Regions from separate parts of the Streptomyces sp. NPDC058326 genome, predicted to be linked through region 1. Evidence: riboswitches for the same ligand, from Rfam matches in the RefSeq annotation. Region 1 holds a riboswitch; each other region holds the start of a gene.
What was found. Region 1 has a riboswitch for cobalamin ahead of ACFVYX_RS33605 (ABC transporter substrate-binding protein). Riboswitches for the same ligand answer to the same signal wherever they lie in the genome.
Positions count from the first base shown of each region.

Region 1 (3,978 bases):
GGTGGGGGGGGGGGTGGGGGGGGTGTCGGCTCGGCTGGGCTTGGTGGAGTAGCGCCCGGGCCTCGGTGGGCCCGGTCCGCCGGCCGTTCGCGCTCCTCAGTGCTTGAACGCGTCCTTGGCCTTCTCCCCCGCCTGCTTCGCATCGCCCTTGGCCTGCTCGACCCGGCCCTGCATCTCCAGGCTCTCGTTCCCCACAGCCTTGCCGGTGGCTTCCTTGGCCTTGCCCTTGGCGGTCTGTGCGGCGTTCTTCGCCTTCTTACCGGCGGACATGCGACACCTCCTGAAATCTCTTTCGACCTGCGACTTCCCGGAAACGGGAGAGCTACGCACGGGACTCGCGCGACTCACGGGTGCGGTCTCCGCTGTTCCTCGCGGCCGACCCCGGGAGCCTGACGCTTGGCGGTGCTGCCGTGCGCCTCCTCATCGTCGCGATCCGGCCCGCCCCGCACGGCCTCCTCCGCCTGCCGTCGTGCCTCCGCGTCCCCGCTCTCGCCCTCCGCCCCGGACGGTGTGGTCCGCGGAGGCTCGGGGTGGGAGTCCTGGTCGCTGCCGTGCCTGTCGTGGTGGCTCATGGTCCTCTCCCTGACGCAGCTGTACGCGCCCCGGTGGCCGCCGGTGGCACGAGGTGCTGCTGCCCGATGACGCCCGGACGAAACAGTGCCTCACGGGATCTTTCGGGCCCCTGCCGGTGCGAGGCGATCGTGCGGCCGACCGTCAGCCACATCGTTCGGCCGGTGGGCGCTCCCGAGGAGTCGGCGCGGCGCATCGCCCGGATCACGGCGAGGATCGCGTACCCGGGCGGCGGGGTCCGACGGAGGCGCGTACCTGTCGCGTACCTCTCAGGGCAGGGCGAGGCCCGGTGTCGGACACGGGGGATCTCCGGCACCGGGCCTCTGTTGAAGATTGTACGAGACTCGGGGGAGGGGTGCGCACACAGGCCGGCGCGGCGGCCCGCCGGTCCGGCGCCGGGCTCGTGGCCGCGGCGGCGAGGAGCGTCCGCTCGTCCACGACGACGGGCGAAGAACGGGCCGGCGGGGTACAAGTCCCCTGAGACGCGGATGCGGCCGGGACGGGCGTCCTCTCCCCTCGGCCGTGTCGCCCATGACGACGAGGAGGCCGCCGTGGAAGGCAGAAGCAAAGGGTTCGTGCAGTCCTTCAACCGCGCCGGCGGGTACGGATTCGTCCTTCCCGTGGGCTCCGAGGAACAGGTCTACTTCAGCGCCGCGGACATCGAGGGCGAGCAGCACTCGCTCTCCGAGGGGCAGCAGGTCTCCTTCGTCCTGGTCCTCGGTGACGGCCGCTTCGAGGCGAGGGAACTGCGCGTCTGACGTCCAGCGGCACGGACGCGCGTGCCACCGGCGGCGCCCCGGGCGGGGGAGCGGGCCGGTGGTACTGTGCCGAAGCCAGTCGTACCTTTGCGCGCACCCGAACGGGTACGCGCACGGGTCAGGGAATCCGGTGCGAGACCGGAACTGACGCGCAGCGGTGAGGGCGACGGGCGGAGCATCGGCCACTGGGCTGCACGACGGCCCGGGAAGGCGCTCCGTCCGGATGACCCCGAGTCCGAAGACCTGCTGGCGGCCCCGGCGGCACGCTGTCGGCCGGGGAGCTCCGTACGACAGGCTCCGCGTATGAGCCGTGGCCGCAGAGGAAATTCCCGTGCCCTTCGCACATCCCGCCCGCTCCGCCGCCCTCCTGCTGGCCGGCGCCCTGCTCCTGACCGTGACCGGTTGCGGCGGCGGATCCGCCGTACAGCCCTCGAAGAACACGGCCGGAGGCCCGCGGCAGGGGTACCCGGTGACGATCGACGACAACTGCGGCCGACGGGTCACCGTCGACAGGCCGCCGCGGCGGGCCGTCGCCCTCGACCAGGGAACGGCGGAGATCATGCTCTCCCTCGGTCTGGCCGACCGCATGGTGGGCACCGCCACCTGGACCGACCCGGTGCTCAAGGGACTGGAGAAGGAGAACGCGAAGGTCCCGCGACTCGCCGACCGCTACCCGTCCTTCGAGAAGGTGCTCGACGCCGAACCCGACTTCGCCGCCGCGTCCTTCGCGTACACCCTCGGCAAGGGCGGGGTGGCTCCCCGCGAGCGGTTCGAGGAGCTCGGCGTCCCCACTTACCTCTCGCCCACCGACTGCGTCGGCAAGGACAACAGCGGCGACGGCGACGGCATCCGCACCCGGCCCCTGACCATGGAGACCGTGTACGGCGAGATCCGCGACCTGGCACGGGTGTTCGCGGTCCCTGAGCGCGGCGAGAAGCTGGTCGCGGAGCTCTCCTCCCGGGTGACGAGGGCCACCGCCGGGGGCGACTTCGGGGACGTCACCGTCCTCTACTGGTTCGCCAACGCCGAATCCCCCTACATGGCGGGCTGTTGCGGCGCCCCCGGCATCGTCACCCGCGCGCTGGGCGCGAAGAACGTCTTCGACGACACCCGTGCGGAGTGGCCCCAGATCAACTGGGAGACGGTCGCCGACCGTGACCCGGACGTCCTCGTCATCGGCGACCTGACCCGCCGCTCGCAGTCCGCCGAGAGCGCCGCCAAGAAGATCGAGTTCCTGGAGTCCGATCCGGTCACCCGGAACATGACGGCGGTACGGAAGAAGCGGTACGTCCTGCTCAGCGGCCAGGCCATGAACCCGACCGTCCGTACCGTCGAGGGCGTCGAGAAGGTGGCGGCGGCCCTCCGCACGTACGGTCTCGCGAAGTGACGCCGAAACCTGCCGGCCGGGCCGAAGTCTCGCGCGGCGCTTCGGGGGGCCAGCCCGGTGGGGCCGGGCCCCCGGCCGGTGAGTCGGCGATCCCGCCCGGACGGGCCGGCGCCTCGCGCGGCGCTTCGGCGGGCCTGCCCGGTGGGGCCGAGCCCCCGCCCGATGGGGCCAGTACCGCGCCCGGCGGCGTGACCGTGCCCCCGCCCCGCGAGGCGGTGGGCGGGGCTTCGCCCGGCCGGGCGGTCGCCGTCGTGCGCGGAGGGGGCGCGGCGCTGCTGTGGGCGGTGACCGGCCTTGCCGTCCTGGCCGTTTCGGTGGCCGTCGCCATCACCATCGGCCCGGCGGACATCGGCGTCGGTGACGTGTGGTCCGTGGTGGCCGCCCATCTCGGCGGAGAGGCCCCGGAGGTCTCACCGATCCGGGACGGCATCGTGTGGGAGCTCCGGCTGCCCCGCACCCTCCTCGCCGCCGTCTGCGGAGCCGGACTCGCGGTCTGCGGCGCGGTGATGCAGTCGCTGCTGCGCAATCCGCTCGCCGATCCCTTCGTCCTCGGGGTCTCCTCGGGCGCCTCGACCGGCGCGGTCGCGGTCGTCGTCCTCGGCATCGGCGGCGGCCTCCTCTCCGTCACCGGCGGGGCGTTCCTCGGAGCGGTGCTCTCCTTCGCGCTCGTCCTGCTGCTCAGCCACACCCTCGGCGGTTCGACGGACCGGGTGGTACTGGCGGGCGTCGCCGCGATGCAGCTCTTCTCCGCCCTCACCTCCTTCGTCGTGATGACGGCGGCCGACGCCGAGACCACGCGGGGCGTGCTCTTCTGGCTGCTCGGTTCGCTCGGCGGGGCCGGCTGGGGCGACGTGGGAGTGTGCGGCGCGGTGCTCGCGGCGGCCCTGCTGGTCTGCGGCGGGTACGCGAGGACGCTGGACGCGTTCGCGTTCGGTGAGGAGGCCGCCGCCGCGCTGGGCGTCGCCGTCGCCCGGACGCGGCTCGTCCTCCTCTGCGTCACCGCCCTCCTGACGGCCGCTCTGGTCTCCGCCGCCGGAGCCATCGGCTTCGTCGGCCTCGTCCTGCCGCACGCCGCCCGCGCCCTGGCCGGCCCGGGGCACGCCCGGCTGCTGCCGGTCACCGCCCTGGCCGGGGCGGTGTTCCTGGTCTGGGCCGACACGCTCGCCCGCACGGTCCTCGACCCCCAGGAGGTGCCGGTGGGCGTGGTGACCTCGCTGATCGGCGTCCCGGCCTTCGTCCTCGTCCTGTACCGCACCAGGAGCC
Region 1 is NZ_JBHVZO010000034.1:25-4,002, forward strand. It holds gene ACFVYX_RS33590 (CsbD family protein) at 97-270, opposite strand; gene ACFVYX_RS33595 (hypothetical protein) at 345-572, opposite strand; gene ACFVYX_RS33600 (cold-shock protein) at 1,122-1,328, shown strand; cobalamin riboswitch at 1,449-1,573, shown strand; gene ACFVYX_RS33605 (ABC transporter substrate-binding protein) at 1,660-2,715, shown strand; gene ACFVYX_RS33610 (FecCD family ABC transporter permease) at 2,931-3,978, shown strand, end outside.

Region 2 (3,978 bases), on a different contig from region 1:
TGAGGCGGGGGTTCACCGCCGTCACGGAGACCCTCGCCAAGGAGCCGCCCGCGACACCCGGTGCGGTGCTCACCACCGCCGGACGGCAGCTGATCTCCACCGTGGGCGGCGCGTCGGGACCGCTGTACGGCACACTGCTGCGCCGTACCGGCAAGACCCTCGGCGACGTCGAGCGGATCACCAGGGAGCAGCTGGCCGAGGCCCTCGGTTCCGGTGTGTCCGCGGTGTCTCAGCTGGGCGGCGCGCAGGTGGGGGACAAGACGATGCTGGACGCGCTCGTTCCGGCCGTGGAGGGCCTGCGGGCCTCGTTCGGGGCGGGCCGCGCCGCCGCCGGGGAGGGCGCCCTCGCGACCGTACCCCTGCGGGCGCGCAAGGGCAGGGCCAGCTATCTGGGCGAGCGGTCCGTGGGGCACCAGGATCCGGGGGCCGCCTCATCGGCGCTGCTGTTCGCCGCGCTCGACGAGACCGCGCGTACGGAGGGAGCGTCATGAGCGCGGCCGCCGGGGGCGCGGCGGCCCCCGGGGGCTCCGCGCCCGTCGGCATCGTGCTCGTCTCGCACAGTGCCGCCGTCGCGACCGCCGTGACCGAGCTGGCCCGCGGGCTCGCCGGCGGCGGTGACCTGGCGCCGATCGCCCCCGCCGGCGGGACCCCGGACGGTGGCCTGGGGACGAGTTCCGAGCTGATCCGCCAGGCGGCGAAGGCCGTGGACCGGGGCGCCGGAGTGGCGATCCTGGTCGACCTGGGGAGCGCCGTGCTCACCGTGAAGGCGCTGCTCGCCGAGGGCGACGAGCTGCCCGAGGACTCACGGCTCCTGGACGCGCCGTTCGTTGAGGGCGCGGTCGCCGCCCTGGTCACGGCGAGCGCGGGCGGGGACCTCGGCGCGGTGGCGGCTGCGGCGTCGGAGGCGTACGCCTACCGGAAGGAGTGACCACGGGGGGGGCGCACGCCCGGCGGTGAGGAGCGGCTTCCCGAGGCGTGCGCCGGCGGGAGAGGGACCGCGCAGGGCGCACGCCCGGCCGCCGGGAGCGGCCGCGCGGAGCGCGTGCGCGCCGCGCTCAGGAACTGCGGTGCAGTGAGCGAGAAGTCACACCGGGTGGCGACCGTGTTGTGATGCACCTGGTCAACGCACTAGTGTCACAGCGCCTTGGTGTACGGGAAACCGGTGCAGTACCGGTGCGGCCCTCGCCACTGTGATCGGGATGTCCGGCTCCACCCCCGCGGGGAACTCCCCCGGGGAAGCCACTGGACCGCGACGGGAGACCGTCGTGGTGTGGGAAGGCGGAGCCGGACGTATGACCGTCAGCCAGGAGACCGGCCAGGGTGCGTTGTCCATCCACGAGGTGCTGGAGAGGGTCTCCCAACCATGCATATAGCCGAGGGGTATCTGCCCCCTGTGCACGCGGCCGCCTGGGGCGTCGCGTCCGCGCCGTTCGTCGTCCACGGGGTCCGCGCGCTGACCCGTGAAGTACGGTCGAACCCCGAGTCCACCCTTCTGCTCGGCGCCTCCGGCGCCTTCACCTTCGTCCTCTCGGCGCTCAAGCTGCCGTCCGTGACGGGTAGTTGCTCGCATCCGACCGGTACCGGTCTGGGTGCGATCCTGTTCCGGCCGCCGATCATGGCGGTCCTCGGGACGATCACACTCCTCTTCCAGGCCCTGCTGCTCGCCCACGGCGGGCTGACCACGCTCGGCGCGAACGTCTTCTCGATGGCGATCGTCGGCCCCTGGGCCGGCTACGGGACGTACCTGCTGCTGCGCCGGTCCGGTGCGCCCCTGATGGTCGCCGTCTTCTCCGGGGCGTTCGTCGCCGACCTGTCCACGTACTGCGTGACCAGCGTGCAGCTGGCGCTCGCCTTCCCCGACCCGGGGAGCGGTGTGGCCGGCGCGCTCGCCAAGTTCGGGGGGATCTTCGCGTTGACGCAGATCCCTCTGGCCGTGAGCGAGGGTCTGCTGACCGTGCTCGTGATGCGGCTGTTGACGCAGTCCAGCAAGGGCGAACTGACCCGGCTCGGCGTCCTCGGTGGACGCCCGGCGGCGCGACGCGAGGAGGCGACCGCGCGATGAGCCGGAACGCGAAGATCAACGCCCTGCTGCTGTTCGTCGTCGCGGCGCTTGCGGTACTGCCGCTGGCGCTGGGGCTCGGGGACCACAAGGAGGAGCCGTTCGCGGGGGCGGACGCGGAGGCGGAGACCGCGATCACGGAGCTCCGGCCGGACTACGAACCGTGGTTCAGCCCCCTGTACGAGCCGCCGTCCGGGGAGATCGAGTCCGCGCTGTTCTCCCTCCAGGCGGCGCTGGGCGCGGGCGTCCTCGCGTACTACTTCGGGCTGCGGCGAGGCCGCAGGCAGGGGGCGGCGCGGGCGGAGGCCGCGCGGGGCGCCGGAGAGGGTGAGGTCTCCGCCGGACGCGTGGAGGGTGGCCGGAGCACGGCCCCGGGCAACCCCGACGGTCAGAGCGCGGCCCCGGGCGTCCCCGACGGTCAGGGCATGGGGAGCGGCGCCAAGGGCGGGGGCGTGGGCGGCTCCGGGGGCGCGGGCGTCGACGGACGGGACGCGTAGCCACCGATGCTGCCGATCGACGCGGCGGCGCACAGCAGTCGCTGGCGCCGCCGTCACCCCGCCGAGAAGGCGCTGCTCGGCTTCGGTCTGACCCTCTGCGCGGTCTCCCTGCCACCGTGGCCGGGCGCGCCGCTCGTGGCAGCCGCCACGCTCGGTGTGCTGCTCGGTCCGGCCGGTGTGCCGGGCCGGGCGCTGTGGCGGGCGTTCCGCGTTCCCCTCGCGTTCTGTGTGACGGGCGCGATTCCGCTGCTCCTGGAGGTGGGCGGCGACCGTGGTCCTGTCGCGCCGGCCGCCGGGGGTCCGGTGCAGGCGGTCGAGCTGCTCCTGCGGACGGCGTCGGCCTCGCTCGGGGTGCTGCTGTTCGCGTTCACCACGCCGGTCTCCGATGTCCTGCCCCGGCTGGTCCGCGCGGGGGTGCCGGCGCCGGTGGTGGATGTCGCGCTCGTGATGTACCGGATCATCTTCCTGCTGCTCGACGCGCTGTCCAAGATCCGGCAGGCGCAGGCGGCACGGCTCGGGCACACCACCCGGGCCGCGACCTGGCGTTCGCTCGCCGGTCTCGGCGCGACCACGTTCGTGCGGGCCTTCGACCGGGCGCAGCGCCTGCAGTCGGGGCTCGCGGGGCGGGGGTACGACGGGACGCTGCGGGTTCTGGTGCCCGCGTGCGCGCTCTCCCGCCGGTTCCTCGCCGCGACGGGCGTGCTGCTCGCGGGCCTCGTCGCCCTCACCCTCGTACTGGAAAGGTTCCTGCCGTGACGTCTACGACGCCTCCGCCCTCCGCGCTCCCCGTCGTGGAGCTGGTGAACGCGGGCTTCGCCTACGAGGACGGGCCCGCGGTCCTGTCGGGCGTGGACTTCTCGGTGGCGGAGGGGCGCGCGGTCGCGTTGCTCGGCCGCAACGGCAGCGGCAAGACGACGCTGCTGCGGCTGCTGAGCGGCGGGCTCCGGTGCGGGAGCGGGTCGCTGCTCCTGGACGGGGCCGAGGTGGCGTACGACCGGAAGGGGCTGACCCGGCTGCGGACCATCGTGCAGCTGGTGACGCAGGATCCGGACGACCAGCTGTTCGCCGCCTCGGTGGCCCAGGACGTCTCGTTCGGTCCGATGAACCTGGGGCTGCCGGAGGAGGAGGTACGGCTGCGGGTGGCGGAGGCACTGGAGGCGCTGGACATCACGGCGCTCGCGGACCGGCCGACGCATCTGCTGTCCTACGGGCAGCGGAAGCGGGCCGCGATAGCGGGCGCGGTGGCGATGCGGCCCCGGGTGCTGATCATGGACGAGCCGACGGCCGGGCTCGACCCGCACGGGCAGGAACGGCTGCTGGACGCGCTCCGGCGGCTCCGGGAGACCGGTACGACGGTGCTCATGGCGACGCACGACGTGGATCTGGCGCTGCGCTGGGCGGACGAGGCGGCGGTACTGTCCC
Region 2 is NZ_JBHVZO010000013.1:18,297-22,274, forward strand. It holds gene dhaL (dihydroxyacetone kinase subunit DhaL) at 1-491, shown strand, start outside; gene ACFVYX_RS23115 (PTS-dependent dihydroxyacetone kinase phosphotransferase subunit DhaM) at 488-928, shown strand; cobalamin riboswitch at 1,101-1,335, shown strand; gene ACFVYX_RS23120 (energy-coupling factor ABC transporter permease) at 1,364-2,062, shown strand; gene ACFVYX_RS23125 (energy-coupling factor ABC transporter substrate-binding protein) at 2,059-2,556, shown strand; gene cbiQ (cobalt ECF transporter T component CbiQ) at 2,563-3,312, shown strand; gene ACFVYX_RS23135 (energy-coupling factor ABC transporter ATP-binding protein) at 3,309-3,978, shown strand, end outside.
Region 2: linked by a shared signal. The riboswitch ahead of ACFVYX_RS23120 (energy-coupling factor ABC transporter permease) and the one ahead of ACFVYX_RS33605 (ABC transporter substrate-binding protein) in region 1 are both predicted to bind cobalamin.

Region 3 (3,978 bases), on a different contig from region 1:
ATCTGTGCGTCGCAGAGGACCGGCGCACCGGCGCGGAGGGCGGCGCGGGCGCTCGCGACGACCCCGGGGGAGTACGCGAGGTCCTGGACGAGGTCGGTCATGCCGCAGGCGTGGATCATCCGGACCGCCACCTGGGCGACGTCGGCGGGCAGGCCCGCGAGATCCGCTTCGGCGCGGATCGTGGCAAAGGACTGACGGTAGATCTCCGTCCCGTCCTTCTCGTAGTCGAACATGGTGTCGCTCTCGCTCATCTCGTGTGGGGCGGTGGGGTCGTGTGGGTCGACGGGCCGCGAGCCGCCGCGACCGCTGCGGACAGGGAGGTGCGGGGGGTGGGGACGCCGTCCACCAGATAGGTGTCGTCGCCGGTGGCGAGGACCTCGATCCAGCGGCCGTACGGGTGTCCGCAGCCGCGTGCGCACCCGGAGAAGTGCACGGGCAGCGGCCCGGCGGGCGCGGTGAGGGCGTCCGCCCGGACGTCGGCGAGGGACTTGGCGCACCCGGGCCGCCCGGTGCAGGCGGTGACTCCGGCTCCGGGGGCGTCGGGCCGGGTGATCAGCCCGTACGCCTCCAGGGCAGCGAGCCGGGCGGTGGCGGCTTCGGTCCCGGCGGCCGTTTCGGCGACGGCCGCTCCGGAGACGACGACCGCTCCCCGCCACGGTGTCAGCCGGATCTCATGGGCGGGCAGCAGGGCCCGCAGCTGAGCCGAGGTCAGCCGGCCGAGCGGTGCGAGGACGTGCAGGGCGCCGCCGGGCAGGACGCCGGGCGCGGGTGGCGTGGCCGCGGGCAGCGGCGGTACGGGTACGGGCTCGGCCGCGATCCCCGCACGTGCCAGGGCCCCGGCCCAGTCCGGCACATGGCTGTCGGGCAGTTCCCGGGGCCGCCAGGCCCCGTTCCCGGCCGCGTCGGCGGCGTCGAGGAACGTGAGGGAGGCGACGAGGGCGGCCCGTACGGCGTCGGCCGCGGCGAGCCGGAAGACCTGAGGGCCGAGCCACAGGGCGGCGGATCCGTCGGCGCCTGCGATCAACTTCACATCTCCGCCGAGCGTGGCCACGTCCCCTCGCCCGTCGTCCAGGACGAAGAGGAAACGGCCGGAAAGAGCAGCCGCCCGGGGCTCGGCGCACAGGGCGGTGTCCAGCTCGCGTGCCCACAACTGCACGTCCGCGCATCCGAGTCCGTCGAGGCCCGCGGTCGGCGAGGCGACGATGTTGCGGACGCGTTCGTGGGTGGCGGAGGGCAGCAGGCCCGCCGCCGAGAGGAGCGCCGCGAGCTCGCCGCCGCAGTTGTCCGCGAGGCCCCGCAGCTCCGCGTTGCCGCGCGAGGTGATGCTGATCCGCCCGTCGCCGAGGGTCTCCGCCGCGGTCGCGAGCGCCTCGGCCTGATGGAGTGTCAGGCGCCCTGCGGGCAGGCGGAGTCGGGCGAGGCGGCCGTCCTCGGCGGGGTGCAGACGCAGCGCCCCGGGGCAGGCGTCGCCACGGTCCCGTATGCGAGCTTCGCCCGGTTCGGGCGTCGTGGGTGGGGTGGGCGGCATGGCGGCGAGCATACCCACGGGCCACCGGGCGCCCACCGGGTGTGATCAGGCCGACTCGGCGGCCCGCCCCGCCCCTCGGCACCACGATCTAGGATGCAGATCGGCATGGGGTCCCAGGACCCCGGGGAGGAAGCCCGGTGAGACTCCGGCGCGGTCCCGCCACTGTGAGCCCGTCCCGGAAACGGAACGGGTGAGTCAGGAACTCCCTTCCCCAGGCTCTCGGCTTCGCCCGAGCAGGGGAGGCCCCAACCCACACGACCACCCGGGGCGCGGACAACCCCGAGGAAGGCCTGCGCTCGCCATGCTTCTGCTGCTGTCGCACTCCGATACCGACCTGCTCAGCGCCCGCGCGGCCGGCGGCCCCGTGGAGTACCGCTTCGCCAACCCCTCCCGTCTCCCCCTCGCCGAGCTGCCCGGTCTCCTGGACGGCGCCGACCTCGTCGTCGTACGGCTGCTCGGCGGTCTCCGCTCCTGGGAGGACGGCCTGGACGCGGTCCGCGCCGCCGGGAAGCCGGTGGTCGTCCTCAGCGGCGAACAGGCACCCGACGCCCAGCTGATGGAGACGTCCACCGTCCCCGTCGGCGTCGCCACCGAGGCGCACGCCTACCTCGCGCACGGCGGCCCCGCGAACCTGGAGCAGCTGGCCCGCTTCCTCTCCGACACCGTCCTGCTCACCGGCCACGGCTTCGAGGCCCCGGCCGCCGCCCCCACCTGGGGACCCCTGGAGCGCACCCCGAGGAGCACCGAGGGCCCGACGGTCGCCGTGCTCTACTACCGCGCCCACCACATGAGCGGGAACACCGCCTTCGTCGGCACCCTCTGCGACGCGATCGAGGACGCCGGCGCGCGGCCGCTCCCGCTGTACGTGGCGTCCCTGCGCGCCCCCGAGGCCGAACTCCTCGCGGAGCTGCGGGCAGCCGACGCCATCGTCACCACCGTCCTCGCCGCCGGCGGCACCAAGCCCGCCGAGGCGCAGGCCGGCGGCGACGAGGAGGCCTGGGACGCGGGGGCGCTCGCCGCGCTCGACGTGCCGATCCTCCAGGCCCTGTGCCTGACCGGCTCGCGGTCCGCCTGGGAGGAGAACGACGAGGGCCTCTCCCCGCTGGACGCCGCGAGCCAGGTGGCCGTCCCCGAGTTCGACGGCCGGCTCATCACCGTCCCGTTCTCCTTCAAGGAGATCGACGAGGACGGTCTGCCCGCGTACGTGGCCGACGCCGAGCGCGCCGCCCGCGTCGCCGGGATCGCGGTCCGCCACGCGCGCCTGCGGCACATCCCGAACGCCGAGAAGAAGCTGGCGCTCGTCCTCTCCGCGTACCCGACGAAGCACTCCCGCATCGGCAACGCCGTCGGCCTCGACACCCCCGCCTCCGCCGTCTCCCTCCTGCGCCGGCTGATCGCCGAGGGCTACGACTTCGGGCCGGCCGAGGAGCTTCCCGGCCTGGTCTCCGGCGACGGCGACGAGCTGATCTACGCCCTCATCGAGGCCGGCGGCCACGACCAGGACTGGCTGACGGAGGAACAGCTCGCCCGGAACCCGGTCCGCATCCCGGCCGCCGACTACAAGCGCTGGTACGCGACGCTCCCCGAGGAGCTGCGGACCCACGTCGAGGAGCACTGGGGCCCGGCGCCCGGCGAGATGTTCCTCGACCGCTCCCGCAACCCGGAGGGCGACATCGTCCTCGCGGCCCTGCGGCGCGGGAACCTGCTGATCCTCATCCAGCCGCCGCGCGGCTTCGGTGAGAACCCGATCGCGATCTACCACGACCCCGATCTCCCGCCGTCCCACCACTACCTGGCGGCCTACCGCTGGATCGCCGCCCGCGCCGAGGACGGCGGCTTCGGCGCCGACGCCATGGTCCACCTGGGCAAGCACGGCAACCTGGAGTGGCTGCCCGGCAAGAACGCCGGCCTGTCCGCCGCCTGCGGCCCCGACGCGGCACTCGGCGACATCCCGCTGGTCTACCCCTTCCTCGTCAACGACCCGGGCGAGGGCACGCAGGCCAAGCGGCGCGTCCACGCGACCCTCGTCGACCACCTGGTGCCGCCGATGGCCCGCGCCGACTCGTACGGCGACATCGCCCGCCTGGAGCAGCTGCTCGACGAGTACGCGCAGATCTCGTCCATGGACCCGGCGAAGCTGCCCGCGATCCGCGCCCAGATCTGGACGCTGATCCAGGCCGCCAAGCTCGACCACGACCTGGGTCTCCAGGAGCGCCCGGAGGACGACGGCTTCGACGACTTCCTGCTGCACGTCGACGGCTGGCTGTGCGAGGTCAAGGACGCCCAGATCCGCGACGGTCTGCACGTCCTCGGCGGCGCCCCGGAGGGCGAGGCCCGCGTCAACCTGGTCCTCTCCATCCTGCGCGCCCGCCAGATCTGGGGCGGTACGCAGGCGCTGCCGGGCCTGCGCGAGGCGCTCGGCCTCGACGAGTCGGCGGCGACCCGGACGA
Region 3 is NZ_JBHVZO010000003.1:308,002-311,979, forward strand. It holds gene ACFVYX_RS06995 (precorrin-8X methylmutase) at 1-251, opposite strand, end outside; gene ACFVYX_RS07000 (cobalamin biosynthesis protein CobG) at 248-1,540, opposite strand; cobalamin riboswitch at 1,619-1,752, shown strand; gene cobN (cobaltochelatase subunit CobN) at 1,830-3,978, shown strand, end outside.
Region 3: linked by a shared signal. The riboswitch ahead of cobN (cobaltochelatase subunit CobN) and the one ahead of ACFVYX_RS33605 (ABC transporter substrate-binding protein) in region 1 are both predicted to bind cobalamin.